DNA from 4 places in the Shigella sp. SIG6 genome. Region 1 is predicted to be linked to each of the others. Evidence: predicted binding sites of a transcription regulator. Region 1 holds the regulator's gene; each other region holds the start of a gene.

Evidence for each region. Region 1 encodes CRP, which controls carbon source genes, mostly activating them, when cyclic AMP is high. Its sites were predicted from a motif close to ATGTGANNNNNNTCACAT; they were not measured.
Region 2: the regulator CRP is predicted to act here: its motif matches at 2,363-2,380, upstream of uxuA (mannonate dehydratase).
Region 3: the regulator CRP is predicted to act here: its motif matches at 1,534-1,551, upstream of aaeR (HTH-type transcriptional activator AaeR).
Region 4: the regulator CRP is predicted to act here: its motif matches at 1,294-1,311, upstream of glpT (glycerol-3-phosphate transporter).

What each region holds. Positions count from the first base shown of each region.
Region 1 covers NZ_JBQZXC010000043.1:12,848-16,408, forward strand. Annotated here, with positions in the region: gene ACUU1M_RS09630 (hydrolase) at 1-264, shown strand, start outside; gene ACUU1M_RS09635 (YheU family protein) at 258-476, shown strand; gene ACUU1M_RS09640 (phosphoribulokinase) at 530-1,399, shown strand; gene ACUU1M_RS09645 (OsmC family protein) at 1,454-1,858, opposite strand; gene crp (cAMP-activated global transcriptional regulator CRP) at 2,160-2,792, shown strand; gene ACUU1M_RS09655 (YccS/YhfK family putative transporter) at 2,843-3,561, shown strand, end outside.
Region 2 covers NZ_JBQZXC010000065.1:8,590-12,150, reverse strand. Annotated here, with positions in the region: gene ACUU1M_RS12140 (fructuronate reductase) at 1-846, opposite strand, end outside; gene uxuA (mannonate dehydratase) at 927-2,111, opposite strand; gene gntP (gluconate permease GntP) at 2,451-3,561, shown strand, end outside.
Region 3 covers NZ_JBQZXC010000040.1:4,181-7,741, reverse strand. Annotated here, with positions in the region: gene tldD (metalloprotease TldD) at 1-459, shown strand, start outside; gene aaeR (HTH-type transcriptional activator AaeR) at 587-1,516, opposite strand; gene aaeX (p-hydroxybenzoic acid efflux pump operon protein AaeX) at 1,699-1,902, shown strand; gene aaeA (p-hydroxybenzoic acid efflux pump subunit AaeA) at 1,910-2,842, shown strand; gene aaeB (p-hydroxybenzoic acid efflux pump subunit AaeB) at 2,848-3,561, shown strand, end outside.
Region 4 covers NZ_JBQZXC010000008.1:43,168-46,728, forward strand. Annotated here, with positions in the region: gene glpA (anaerobic glycerol-3-phosphate dehydrogenase subunit A) at 1-1,148, opposite strand, end outside; gene glpT (glycerol-3-phosphate transporter) at 1,421-2,779, shown strand; gene glpQ (glycerophosphodiester phosphodiesterase) at 2,784-3,561, shown strand, end outside.

The DNA of each region.
Region 1 (3,561 bases):
GACTATTATCGTCAGTGTAGCGCCATGCCGATGCTGAACCGGATCGCCAAACCGACGCTGATTATTCACGCCAAAGACGATCCGTTTATGGATCATCAGGTGATCCCAAAACCGGAAAGTCTCCCCTCGCAGGTGGAGTATCAACTGACTGAACATGGCGGTCATGTTGGCTTTATTGGCGGTACATTACTTCATCCGCAAATGTGGCTGGAGTCACGCATTCCTGACTGGTTAACAACGTATCTGGAGGCGAAATCATGTTGATTCCGTGGCAAGACCTCTCCCCCGAAACGCTGGAAAATTTAATTGAAAGCTTTGTGTTACGTGAAGGCACCGATTATGGTGAACATGAGCGTACACTTGAACAGAAAGTCGCCGACGTCAAACGCCAGCTACAGTGCGGAGAAGCGGTGCTGGTATGGTCGGAGCTGCACGAAACGGTCAATATTATGCCGCGCAGTCAGTTTCGCGAATAACCTGCAACCGTCGGCGGACGAGATAATAGTGATAGCTAAGTCATGGAGTTACTATGTCTGCCAAACATCCGGTCATTGCGGTAACAGGATCCAGCGGCGCGGGGACCACCACCACCAGCCTCGCGTTTCGTAAAATATTCGCGCAGTTAAATCTGCATGCAGCTGAGGTGGAAGGCGACAGTTTTCACCGTTACACCCGCCCGGAAATGGACATGGCGATCCGCAAAGCGCGCGACGCCGGGCGGCATATCAGCTACTTCGGCCCCGAAGCGAACGACTTCGGCCTGCTGGAACAAACCTTCATTGAATACGGTCAGAGCGGCAAAGGGAAATCTCGCAAATATCTGCATACCTACGACGAAGCCGTACCCTGGAATCAGGTACCGGGAACATTCACCCCCTGGCAACCTTTACCAGAACCCACTGATGTACTGTTTTATGAAGGTTTACACGGCGGCGTAGTCACGCCACAGCATAACGTTGCGCAGCATGTGGACTTACTGGTCGGCGTAGTGCCTATCGTTAACCTTGAGTGGATTCAAAAACTGATCCGCGACACCAGCGAGCGCGGGCACTCACGAGAAGCAGTAATGGACTCGGTAGTGCGTTCAATGGAAGACTATATCAACTACATCACACCGCAGTTTTCCCGCACCCATCTTAACTTCCAGCGCGTTCCCACCGTCGACACTTCAAACCCGTTCGCGGCAAAAGGTATCCCGTCGCTGGATGAAAGCTTTGTGGTGATCCATTTTCGTAATCTGGAAGGGATCGATTTCCCTTGGCTGCTGGCGATGTTGCAAGGCTCATTCATTTCCCACATCAATACGTTAGTGGTACCTGGCGGCAAAATGGGGCTGGCAATGGAATTAATTATGCTGCCGCTGGTGCAACGATTGATGGAAGGAAAGAAAATCGAGTAACTTTACTATTATGCCGGATAAAATACTATCCGGCTTCACAACGGGATAGTTAAGTCACGCGGCAACCACTTCATACGAGTGAGTAATATTCACCGCTTTTTCCAGCATCAACGCCACTGAACAATATTTCTCGGCAGAGAGATCAACCGCACGCGCAACCGCTGCGTCTTTCAGGTCGCGACCGGTGACGATAAAATGCAGATTAATGTGCGTAAACAGGCGTGGTGCCTCTTCGCGGCGTTCAGAGGTCAATTTTACTTCACAATCGACCACATCCTGACGCCCTTTTTGCAGGATCGAAACCACATCGATGGCACTGCAACCACCCGCCGCCATCAACACCATTTCCATCGGACTTGGTGCTTTATCGCCTGAGTTGCCGTCCATTAAAATCTGGTGACCAGAGGCGGATTCGCCCAGAAAAGTTAACCCTTCGACCCACTTCACTCGCGCTTGCATTTTTGCTACTCCACTGCGTCAATTTTCCTGACAGAGTACGCGTACTAACCAAATCGCGCAACGGAAGGCGACCTGGGTCATGCTGAAGCGAGACACCAGGAGACACAAAGCGAAAGCTATGCTAAAACAGTCAGGATGCTACAGTAATACATTGATGTACTGCATGTATGCAAAGGACGTCACATTACCGTGCAGTACAGTTGATAGCCCCTTCCCAGGTAGCGGGAAGCATATTTCGGCAATCCAGAGACAGCGGCGTTATCTGGCTCTGGAGAAAGCTTATAACAGAGGATAACCGCGCATGGTGCTTGGCAAACCGCAAACAGACCCGACTCTCGAATGGTTCTTGTCTCATTGCCACATTCATAAGTACCCATCCAAGAGCACGCTTATTCACCAGGGTGAAAAAGCGGAAACGCTGTACTACATCGTTAAAGGCTCTGTGGCAGTGCTGATCAAAGACGAAGAGGGTAAAGAAATGATCCTCTCCTATCTGAATCAGGGTGATTTTATTGGCGAACTGGGCCTGTTTGAAGAGGGCCAGGAACGTAGCGCATGGGTACGTGCGAAAACCGCCTGTGAAGTGGCTGAAATTTCGTACAAAAAATTTCGCCAATTGATTCAGGTAAACCCGGACATTCTGATGCGTCTGTCTGCACAGATGGCGCGTCGTCTGCAAGTCACTTCAGAGAAAGTGGGCAACCTGGCGTTCCTCGACGTGACGGGCCGCATTGCACAGACTCTGCTGAACCTGGCAAAACAACCAGATGCTATGACTCACCCGGACGGTATGCAAATCAAAATTACCCGTCAGGAAATCGGTCAGATTGTCGGCTGTTCTCGTGAAACCGTGGGACGCATTCTGAAGATGCTGGAAGATCAGAACCTGATCTCCGCACACGGTAAAACCATCGTCGTTTACGGCACTCGTTAATCCCGTCGGAGTGGCGCGTTACCTGGTAGCGCGCCATTTTGTTTCCCCCGATGTGGCGCAGACTGATTTATCACCCCGATATCAACTATGCACTTCGACAAACGCTGGTGCTATGTTTGCCCGTGGCCGTTGGGTTAATGCTTGGCGAATTACGATTCGGTCTGCTCTTCTCCCTCGTTCCTGCCTGTTGCAATATTGCGGGCCTTGATACGCCTCATAAACGTTTTTTCAAACACTTAATCATTGGTGCGTCGCTGTTTGCCACCTGTAGCTTACTGACACAGCTGCTACTGGTAAAAGATGTTCCCCTGCCCTTTTTGCTGACCGGATTAACGCTGGTACTTGGCGTCACTGCTGAGCTGGGGCCATTGCACGCAAAATTGCTTCCTGCATCGCTGCTCGCCGCCATTTTTACCCTCAGTCTGGCGGGATACATGCCGGTCTGGGAACCATTGCTCATCTATGCGTTGGGCACTCTCTGGTACGGATTGTTTAACTGGTTTTGGTTCTGGATCTGGCGCGAACAACCGCTGCGCGAGTCACTAAGTCTGCTGTACCGTGAACTGGCAGATTATTGTGAAGCCAAATACAGCCTGCTTACCCAGCACACCGATCCTGAAAAAGCGCTGCCACCGCTGCTGGTGCGCCAGCAAAAAGCGGTCGATTTAATTACTCAGTGCTATCAGCAAATGCATATGCTTTCCGCGCAAAACAATACCGATTACAAGCGGATGCTGCGTATTTTCCAGGAGGCGCTGGATTTGCAGGA
Region 2 (3,561 bases), on a different contig from region 1:
TGCAACGAACTGTGCGCCCACTTTATCCCAGTCCGGGCGACCATTAACGAAGTTATCTTCAATCACCCACTGACGGAACGGTTCGCAGGCAATGGCGCACGGGTCGTAAACACCCAGCTGGTCAGCAATTTCCTGTAAGGTTTCTGGCGTCGCCGCCGGAACGATGCGGTCAACCATGGTGCACGGGAAGGTGACGTTCTCTTCAATCCATGCCGCTAGCTGCGGGTCACGCGCCTGAGCCAGCCCCAGTACCGCGACCTTCGCCACATGACCGTTTTCACGCACGTTATCGCAGGACATCACCGTAAATGCTTTCAGCCCTTTTTCACGACGCAGACGCAAGGCTTCGACGATGTAACCAATCGCGGACTTCGGCGCAGTCGGGTTTTCCAGATCGTGCTTGATCAGCGGGTTATTGAGATCCAGTTGACCGCTTGCCGCATCAGCGCAGTAGCCTTTTTCCGTGACCGTTAGAGAGACAATCGCCGTTTGCGGACGCGCCATCGCGTTGAGAATACCTTCGCAGCCGTCGATTTCCGGATGCAGCGCTTCTTTCATCGAACCGATAATTTTCAGCTCGGTGCTTTCTGCGTCTTTTTCCGCTACGGTGTACAGCAGTTGCTGTTTTTTCAGGTTTTCGATCAGCATGCGGTCGTTGCCTGGCATCAGGTTAACTTCGCAGATGCCCCAGTCGCTGTCGGTGCTTTCCAGCAGATGATGGGTATACAGCGCCTGGTGCGCGCGGTGAAACGCCCCGCAACCGAGATGCACAATGCGTGATTCCAGACGAGAATGATCCCATGACGGGCGGGCAACCGGCAGATTGCTGTCAACAATAGTAGTCATCGTAAACTCCAGAATCCGTCTTCAGAGAGTGACGGCAAGGAAGAAGGAACCGGCACGGCGCGCAGCCATGCCGGTGGGTATTAACGGCTAAAGAAAGCGCGCTGGATCGCCAGTTCGACACCGCGAACTTCGGCTAGGCCTTTCAGACGACCAATTGCGGAGTAACCAGGGTTGGTTTTCTTCTTCAGGTCGTCCAGCATCTGATGACCGTGGTCCGGACGCATCGGGATCAGGTCTTCTTTGCCTTCCGCTTTACGACGGTGTTCTTCTTCAACAATCGCTTTCACCACTTCGTACATATCAACGTCACCGTTCAGGTGCGCCGCTTCGTGGAAGGTTTTCGGGTTATCTTCACGCATGGTGGAGCGCAGATGGGTGAAGTAAATACGCGGACCGAACTGCTTGATCATATCAACCAGATCGTTGTCAGCACGCACGCCGTAGGAACCGGTGCACATGGTGAAACCGTTCGCCATGCTGTTTACGGTATCAACCATCCACTGCATATCTTCAATGGTGGAAACAATGCGCGGCAAGCCGAGGATCGGGCGCGGCGGATCGTCCGGGTGAACCGCCATACGCACGGCAACTTCTTCAGCAACTGGAATAATCGCTTTCAGGAAGACGGCAAAGTTTTCGCGCAGTTTGGCTTTGTCGATATCTTTGTACAGCTCCAGGTGCTTACGGAACTGGTCGAGGGTATACCCTTCTTCCGCGCCCGGCAGACCGGCAATGATGTTACGCGTCAGACGCGCTTTGTCTTCGTCGCTCATAGTGGCGAAGCGTTCAGCTGCCTGAGCAATTTCTTCTTCGGTGTAATCCGCTTCCGCGCCTGGACGTTTCAGGATATGCATTTCGAATGCAGCGAATTCGATCTGGTCGAAGCGCAGAGCTTTGGAGCCGTCTGGCAGCACGTATTCGAGGTCAGTACGGGTCCAGTCGAGCACCGGCATGAAGTTGTAGCACACGGTGCGAATGCCACACTGCGCCAGGTTGCGCAGAGTCTGCTGATAGTTAGCGATCCACTGCTCATAGTTGCCAGTGTGGGTTTTGATATCTTCGTGAATTGGTACGCTTTCTACGACAGACCACACCAGGCCTGCGTCTTCAACGATCGCCTTGCGTTTGAGGATCTCTTCTACGGACCATACTTCGCCGTTCGGGATATGGTGCAGCGCGGTAACCACGCCAGTTGCGCCCGCCTGACGGACATCAGCTAAAGAAACCGGATCGTTTGGGCCGTACCAGCGCCAGGTCTGTTCCATGATTTTTCCTCTTTCACATAGTGGGTTCCACAGCAAAGAGACGCGGAACCTTGGAGTTGTTTAGGTATCCGGATGAACAACCAGACCGCAGCCGTGGCGTTGCATCGGATGAGATGGCGTATAAGTTCTACCTTTTGGTAAGACATGTCAACCCGAGTTCTGAAATTGGTTAACCACATCACAAGAATTTCACTCTCATGGTTGTTGCTGCAAATTGCAGCAAAGGGTAATCGATGGTTATTGATCAGAGGATGTGACATTCATCGCAACAATGGTTGACCAATTTACATAACATGTCGCCCAAAATAACAACGGTTCAACCAAGTAAGGTAAAACGTTATGCATGTGCTTAACATTCTCTGGGTGGTATTCGGCATTGGCCTGATGCTGATACTGAATTTGAAGTTCAAAATCAATTCAATGGTGGCTTTGTTGGTGGCGGCGCTGTCCGTCGGGATGCTGGCAGGCATGGATTTGATGTCGCTGCTGCACACCATGAAAGCGGGCTTCGGCAACACGCTGGGAGAACTGGCTATCATCGTGGTGTTCGGTGCGGTCATCGGTAAATTGATGGTCGACTCCGGCGCGGCTCACCAGATAGCACATACGCTGCTGGCGCGTCTCGGTCTGCGCTATGTACAGCTGTCGGTGATTATCATCGGCCTTATTTTCGGTCTGGCGATGTTCTATGAAGTGGCCTTTATCATGTTAGCGCCGCTGGTTATTGTTATTGCCGCCGAAGCTAAAATTCCGTTCCTGAAACTGGCGATCCCGGCAGTAGCAGCTGCCACTACCGCACATTCACTGTTCCCACCGCAGCCGGGTCCGGTGGCGCTGGTGAATGCTTATGGCGCGGATATGGGGATGGTTTATATCTATGGCGTACTGGTGACGATCCCAAGTGTAATCTGCGCAGGTCTGATCCTGCCGAAGTTCCTCGGCAATCTTGAGCGCCCAACGCCATCATTCCTGAAAGCAGATCAACCGGTAGATATGAATAATCTGCCCTCTTTCGGCGTTTCGATTCTGGTGCCGCTGATCCCGGCGATCATTATGATCTCTACCACCATCGCCAATATCTGGCTGGTAAAAGATACCCCTGCCTGGGAAGTGGTTAACTTTATTGGTTCCTCGCCGATTGCGATGTTTATTGCGATGGTGGTTGCATTCGTACTCTTTGGCACCGCGCGTGGTCATGACATGCAGTGGGTGATGAACGCTTTTGAAAGCGCGGTGAAGAGTATTGCAATGGTGATTCTGATCATCGGTGCGGGTGGCGTGCTGAAGCAGACCATCATCGACACCGGCATTGGCGACACCATCGGCATGTTGATGTCCCACGGCAATATCTCGCCCTACATTATGGCATGGCTGATCACTGTGCTAATTCGTCTGGCGACGGGTCAGGGTGTCGTTTCGGCGATGACCGCCGCCGGGATTATCAGTGCTG
Region 3 (3,561 bases), on a different contig from region 1:
AAAGGCTACATGCAGGATAAACTCAACGCGCGTTTGATGGGGATGACGCCGACTGGCAACGGTCGCCGTGAATCCTACGCCCATCTGCCCATGCCGCGTATGACCAACACCTATATGCTGCCGGGTAAATCGACCCCGCAAGAAATTATTGAATCCGTTGAGTACGGTATCTATGCACCGAACTTTGGTGGCGGTCAGGTGGATATCACCTCCGGCAAATTCGTTTTCTCCACTTCAGAAGCATATCTGATTGAAAACGGTAAAGTAACGAAGCCGGTGAAAGGCGCAACGTTGATTGGTTCCGGTATCGAAACCATGCAGCAGATTTCGATGGTTGGCAACGACCTGAAACTGGATAACGGCGTGGGTGTCTGCGGTAAAGAAGGGCAAAGTTTGCCGGTTGGCGTGGGCCAGCCAACGTTGAAAGTCGATAACCTGACTGTTGGCGGTACTGCGTAATAATTTCATTATTTTCAGAAGGATAATTAATCTTTCTACGTGCACGAACGGTCCCCTCGCTCCTCTGGGGTTAGGGTGAGGGGAACCCGTTGGCACAGGTTTGTAGAACGTAACAGTACAATATGAATTACTTCTCTTTCCCGCGCCCGTGCATCTCCTGAAACAATTTACCGACCTCAACAAAATAATCCGTCAGCGAGTTGATCACGACCTGTACCTTCAGCGGCAGCTTATCTTTTTCGGTATATAACGCATAAACCGGGCGTGGATCTGACTGATAACGCGGCAGCAGGATCTCCAGCTCCCCACGATTGATCTCGTTGATCACCCACATCAGCGGCACGTAGGCGATCCCGGCACCCGCCGTTAGCCAGCGCACCAGCGTCATCGGATCATTAGTCACAAATCTCCCTTGCGGGATCAGGCGAGTCGAGATCCCTTCCGGTGCAATCAGTTCAAATTCATTGTCGGGCCGCACGCTGTATTCAAGCCATGAATGGCTACTTAAATCGGCGGGTTTTTCCGGTATGCCGTATTGTGTGAGATAGCTTTTCGCGGCGCACACCACCATTGGCATCGCGCCAAGACGGCGGGAAAACAGGCTGGAATCCTGCAACGCGCCGACGCGGATCACCACATCCAGACCGTCGGCAATCAGGTCGGGGGCTGGAATTCCGGTAACCAGATTGGCGCTCAAACCTGGGTATTCTTTCAGCATTTTGGCTGTCAGCCCGGCGAGAACATTTTGTGCCATAGTTGAAGAACAGCCAATGCGTAGCGTCCCGATGGGGGTGTTATTGAAGGCATACAGTTGCTCATGAACATCCTGCACTTCATGAAGCATACGACGGCAGCCCTGGTAGTAAATTCTACCGGCTTCGGTCAGGCCAATGCTGCGTGTGCTACGGTTTAACAGCTTTACCTGCAACTCATCTTCCAGTTTTGACACCGTCTGACTGATGGACGAAACGCTCATCTGTAGCTGTCTGGCGGCGGCGGTAAAAGAGCCAAATTCAACTACTTTGGCAAACACCGACATGCGTTTTAGTCGTTCCATTATTCACTCTGACTTAAAAGTGATTTAGATCACATAATATAGATAACAGCATAACAGTTACGCTAATATATTAAATATCAATCTACAGCAATGTTGCTCTCGCCCGGCTTTCCATGCCCTTCTCTGCGGCGACAGATGCTGAAAATAATAACGCCTGCTCTCTCTATACAACCAAGGTCAACATGAGTCTGTTTCCCGTTATCGTGGTGTTTGGGCTGTCCTTCCCACCGATATTTTTTGAATTGCTTTTATCACTGGCGATTTTCTGGCTGGTGCGCCGGGTACTTGTGCCAACAGGTATCTACGACTTTGTCTGGCATCCGGCGTTGTTCAACACCGCGCTCTATTGCTGCTTGTTTTATTTGATATCGCGACTGTTCGTTTGAGGTTGAAGTGAAAACACTAATAAGAAAATTCTCCCGTACGGCCATCACGGTCGTATTAGTCATTCTGGCCTTCATCGCAATTTTTAATGCCTGGGTCTATTACACCGAATCCCCTTGGACGCGTGACGCGCGCTTTAGCGCTGACGTCGTTGCGATCGCGCCGGACGTTTCTGGACTCATTACCCAGGTGAATGTTCATGATAACCAGCTGGTGAAAAAAGGACAGATACTGTTCACCATCGACCAGCCGCGCTATCAAAAGGCGCTTGAGGAAGCGCAAGCCGATGTTGCTTATTATCAGGTACTGGCACAGGAGAAACGCCAGGAGGCCGGACGTCGTAACTGTCTCGGTGTGCAGGCGATGTCTCGCGAAGAGATCGACCAGGCTAACAACGTACTACAAACGGTTCTGCATCAGTTAGCGAAAGCGCAGGCGACCCGCGATCTGGCAAAACTGGATCTTGAACGCACGGTGATCCGAGCGCCAGCAGATGGCTGGGTGACCAACCTCAACGTCTATACCGGTGAGTTTATTACTCGAGGATCAACGGCGGTTGCGCTGGTGAAACAGAACTCCTTCTATGTACTGGCCTATATGGAAGAAACTAAGCTGGAAGGGGGGCGTCCGGGGTATCGTGCAGAGATCACGCCGCTTGGCAGTAACAAAGTGCTGAAAGGGACTGTTGATAGTGTTGCCGCTGGGGTCACCAACGCCAGCAGCACGCGTGACGACAAAGGGATGGCGACCATCGACTCTAACCTTGAATGGGTGCGTTTGGCGCAACGTGTTCCGGTTCGTATTCGTCTCGACAACCAGCAAGAGAACATCTGGCCTGCGGGCACCACTGCTACAGTGGTGGTCACTGGCAAACAAGATCGCGACGAAAGCCAGGATTCGTTCTTCCGTAAAATGGCCCATCGCCTGCGTGAGTTTGGTTAATCACGATGGGTATTTTCTCCATTGCTAACCAACATATTCGCTTTGCGGTAAAACTGGCGACCGCCATTGTACTGGCGCTGTTTGTTGGCTTTCACTTCCAGCTGGAAACGCCACGCTGGGCGGTACTGACAGCGGCGATTGTTGCCGCCGGTCCGGCCTTTGCTGCGGGAGGTGAACCGTATTCTGGCGCTATTCGCTATCGTGGCTTTTTGCGCATCATCGGCACATTTATTGGCTGTATTGCCGGACTGGTGATCATCATTGCGATGATCCGCGCACCATTATTGATGATTCTGGTGTGCTGTATCTGGGCCGGTTTTTGTACCTGGATATCCTCGCTGGTACGAATAGAAAACTCGTACGCGTGGGGGCTGGCCGGTTATACCGCGCTGATCATTGTGATCACCATTCAGCCGGAACCATTGCTTACGCCGCAGTTTGCCGTCGAACGTTGTAGCGAGATCGTTATCGGTATTGTGTGTGCGATTATGGCGGATTTGCTCTTTTCTCCGCGATCGATCAAACAAGAAGTAGATCGAGAGCTGGAAAGTTTGCTGGTCGCGCAATATCAATTAATGCAACTCTGTATCAAGCATGGCGATGGTGAAGTTGTCGATAAAGCCTGGGGCGACCTGGTGCGACGCACCACGGCACTACAAGGCATGCGCAGCAACCTGAATATGGAATCTTCCCGCTGGGCGCGGGCCAATCGACGTTTA
Region 4 (3,561 bases), on a different contig from region 1:
TCGGCAGTCGTACAGGGGCGCGTGTTGCCCAGTTTGCGGCATACCGCGTCGGTAGCCCATTCAGCCATCAGCCGATAGGTCATCAGTTTGCCACCGGTGATGGTGATAAATCCGTCCAGACCATCGCGTTCAGCATGGTCGAGCAGCACGATGCCACGGCTGACGTTACGTCCGCTCGGGTCGTCATCGCTGGCAACCAGCGGGCGCACGCCAGAATAGGCCCGCAAAATGCGCGTTTTCGCCATCACGGGGGCCAGTTTTTCCCCTTCACGCAGCAGAATATCAACCTCTTCTGCCGTCACTCGATTATCGTCAATCTCGTTGTAATCAATACGTAAAGAGGTGGTACCAATCAGCGAAATGGTATCGCCAGGCACCAGAATATCGGCGTCGGAAGGTTTACGGCAGCGGTTGATCACATGCTGGTTAATGCGGTGATCCATGATCAGCAGCGATCCTTTCGCCGGGAACATGCGAATGCGCAGATCGGCATATTCGGCAATGTGTTGCCCCCAGATCCCAGCGGCATTAACCACGACAGGTGCATGAAGGGCCTGAGTTTCGCCGGTGAGATGGTTACGTACACGAACACCGCACACCGTCGCGCCTTCACGAATCAGCCCCGTGACTTCATGAGCGGTAAGGATAACGGCACCGTGTTCTTTGGCATCCAGCATGTTTGCTGCGGTCAGACGAAATGGATCAACGGTGCCATCCGGAACTTTCACCGCGCCAATCAGTGCCGGGTTAACGGCAGGTTCGATAATGCGCGCTTGCTGCGGGTCTATAGCTTCTGCGCTGATCCCTGCTTCTTCGCAGGCGCGAATAAAAGTGGCCTGGAATGAGAGGTCATCTTCCGGCAGGGTGATAAACAGGCCGTTGGTTGGTTCAACGCAGTGACGTGCAATGCGTTTCAGGATCTGGTTTTCACTAATGCATTCGCGGGCCGATTCCGCATCGGTTACTGCATAGCGCGCACCGCTGTGCAGCAGGCCGTGGTTACGCCCGGTGGCACCGGTTGCGATGTCGTGGCGCTCAACCAAAATCACGCGCAGCCCGCGCAGGGCACAGTCGCGGGCAATCCCGGCTCCCGTTGCGCCGCCGCCAATGATAATCACGTCACTTGATTGCGAGTCGCGAGTTTTCATTGTTATCCCTCTGAAGTTCGTTTTTTACCATTTAGCCATAGTAAAAACATGAATTGTTTGATTTCGCGCATATTCGCTCATAATTCGAAAGTGAAACGTGATTTCATGCGTCATTTTGAACATTCTGTAAATCTTATTTAATAATGTGTGCGGCAATTCACATTTAATTTATGAATGTTTTCTTAACATCGCGGCAACTCAAGAAACGGCAGGTTCTCTCACTGAATCAGGCTGTTAATCATAAATAAGACCACGGGCCACGGAGGCTATCAATGTTGAGTATTTTTAAACCAGCGCCACACAAAGCGCGCTTACCTGCCGCGGAGATCGATCCGACTTATCATCGATTGCGCTGGCAAATTTTCCTGGGGATATTCTTTGGCTATGCGGCTTACTATTTGGTTCGTAAGAACTTTGCGCTTGCTATGCCTTATCTGGTTGAGCAGGGATTCTCACGCGGTGATTTAGGTTTTGCCCTTTCGGGGATCTCGATTGCTTATGGATTTTCGAAATTCATCATGGGTTCGGTATCGGATCGCTCGAATCCGCGCGTTTTCCTGCCCGCAGGTTTGATTCTGGCGGCGGCAGTGATGTTGTTTATGGGCTTTGTGCCATGGGCGACGTCGAGCATTGCGGTGATGTTTGTACTGTTGTTCCTCTGCGGTTGGTTCCAGGGGATGGGGTGGCCGCCGTGTGGTCGTACTATGGTGCACTGGTGGTCGCAGAAAGAACGTGGCGGCATTGTGTCAGTGTGGAACTGTGCGCACAACGTCGGTGGTGGTATTCCGCCGCTGCTGTTCCTGCTGGGGATGGCCTGGTTCAATGACTGGCATGCGGCGCTCTATATGCCTGCTTTCTGCGCCATTCTGGTGGCATTATTCGCCTTTGCGATGATGCGCGATACCCCGCAATCCTGTGGCTTGCCGCCGATCGAAGAGTACAAAAATGATTATCCGGACGACTATAACGAAAAAGCGGAACAGGAGCTGACCGCGAAGCAAATCTTCATGCAGTACGTGCTGCCGAACAAACTGCTGTGGTACATCGCCATCGCCAACGTGTTCGTTTATCTGCTGCGTTACGGCATCCTCGACTGGTCACCGACTTATCTGAAAGAGGTTAAGCATTTCGCGCTGGATAAATCCTCCTGGGCCTACTTCTTCTATGAGTATGCGGGTATTCCGGGCACCCTGCTGTGCGGCTGGATGTCGGACAAAGTCTTCCGTGGTAACCGTGGGGCAACCGGCGTCTTCTTTATGACACTGGTGACCATCGCGACTATCGTTTACTGGATGAACCCGGCAGGTAACCCAACCGTCGATATGATTTGTATGATTGTTATCGGCTTCCTGATCTACGGTCCTGTGATGCTGATCGGTCTGCATGCGCTGGAACTGGCACCGAAAAAAGCGGCAGGTACGGCAGCGGGCTTTACCGGGCTGTTTGGTTACCTGGGCGGTTCGGTGGCGGCGAGCGCGATTGTTGGCTACACCGTGGACTTCTTCGGCTGGGATGGCGGCTTTATGGTAATGATTGGCGGCAGCATTCTGGCGGTTATCTTGTTGATTGTTGTGATGATTGGCGAAAAACGTCGCCATGAACAATTACTGCAAAAACGCAACGGAGGCTAATGGCATGAAATTGAAGCTGAAAAACCTTAGCATGGCGATCATGATGAGCACTATAGTCATGGGAAGCAGTGCAATGGCGGCGGACAGCAACGAAAAAATAGTCATCGCCCATCGCGGTGCCAGTGGATATTTGCCGGAGCATACGCTGCCAGCAAAAGCGATGGCGTATGCGCAGGGAGCGGATTATCTGGAACAGGATTTGGTGATGACCAAAGACGACCATCTGGTTGTTCTGCATGACCATTATCTCGATCGTGTTACTGATGTTGCCGATCGTTTCCCGGATCGGGCGCGTAAAGACGGTCGTTACTACGCGATAGATTTCACGCTGGATGAAATTAAGTCGCTGAAATTTACCGAAGGTTTCGATATTGAAAACGGTAAAAAAGTACAGACTTATCCGGGGCGTTTCCCAATGGGTAAGTCCGACTTCCGGGTGCACACCTTTGAAGAAGAGATTGAATTTGTTCAGGGGTTAAATCACTCTACCGGGAAAAATATCGGTATCTATCCAGAAATCAAAGCGCCGTGGTTCCATCATCAGGAAGGGAAGGATATTGCGGCAAAAACGCTGGAAGTGCTGAAGAAATATGGTTACACCGGTAAAGACGATAAAGTTTATTTGCAATGTTTTGATGCTGATGAGCTGAAGCGTATTAAGAATGAGCTGGAACCCAAAATGGGCATGGAGCTCAATCTGGTACAGCTGATTGCCTATACCGACTGGAATGAAACGCAGCAGAAACAGCCGGATGGAAGCTGGGTTAATTACAACTACGACT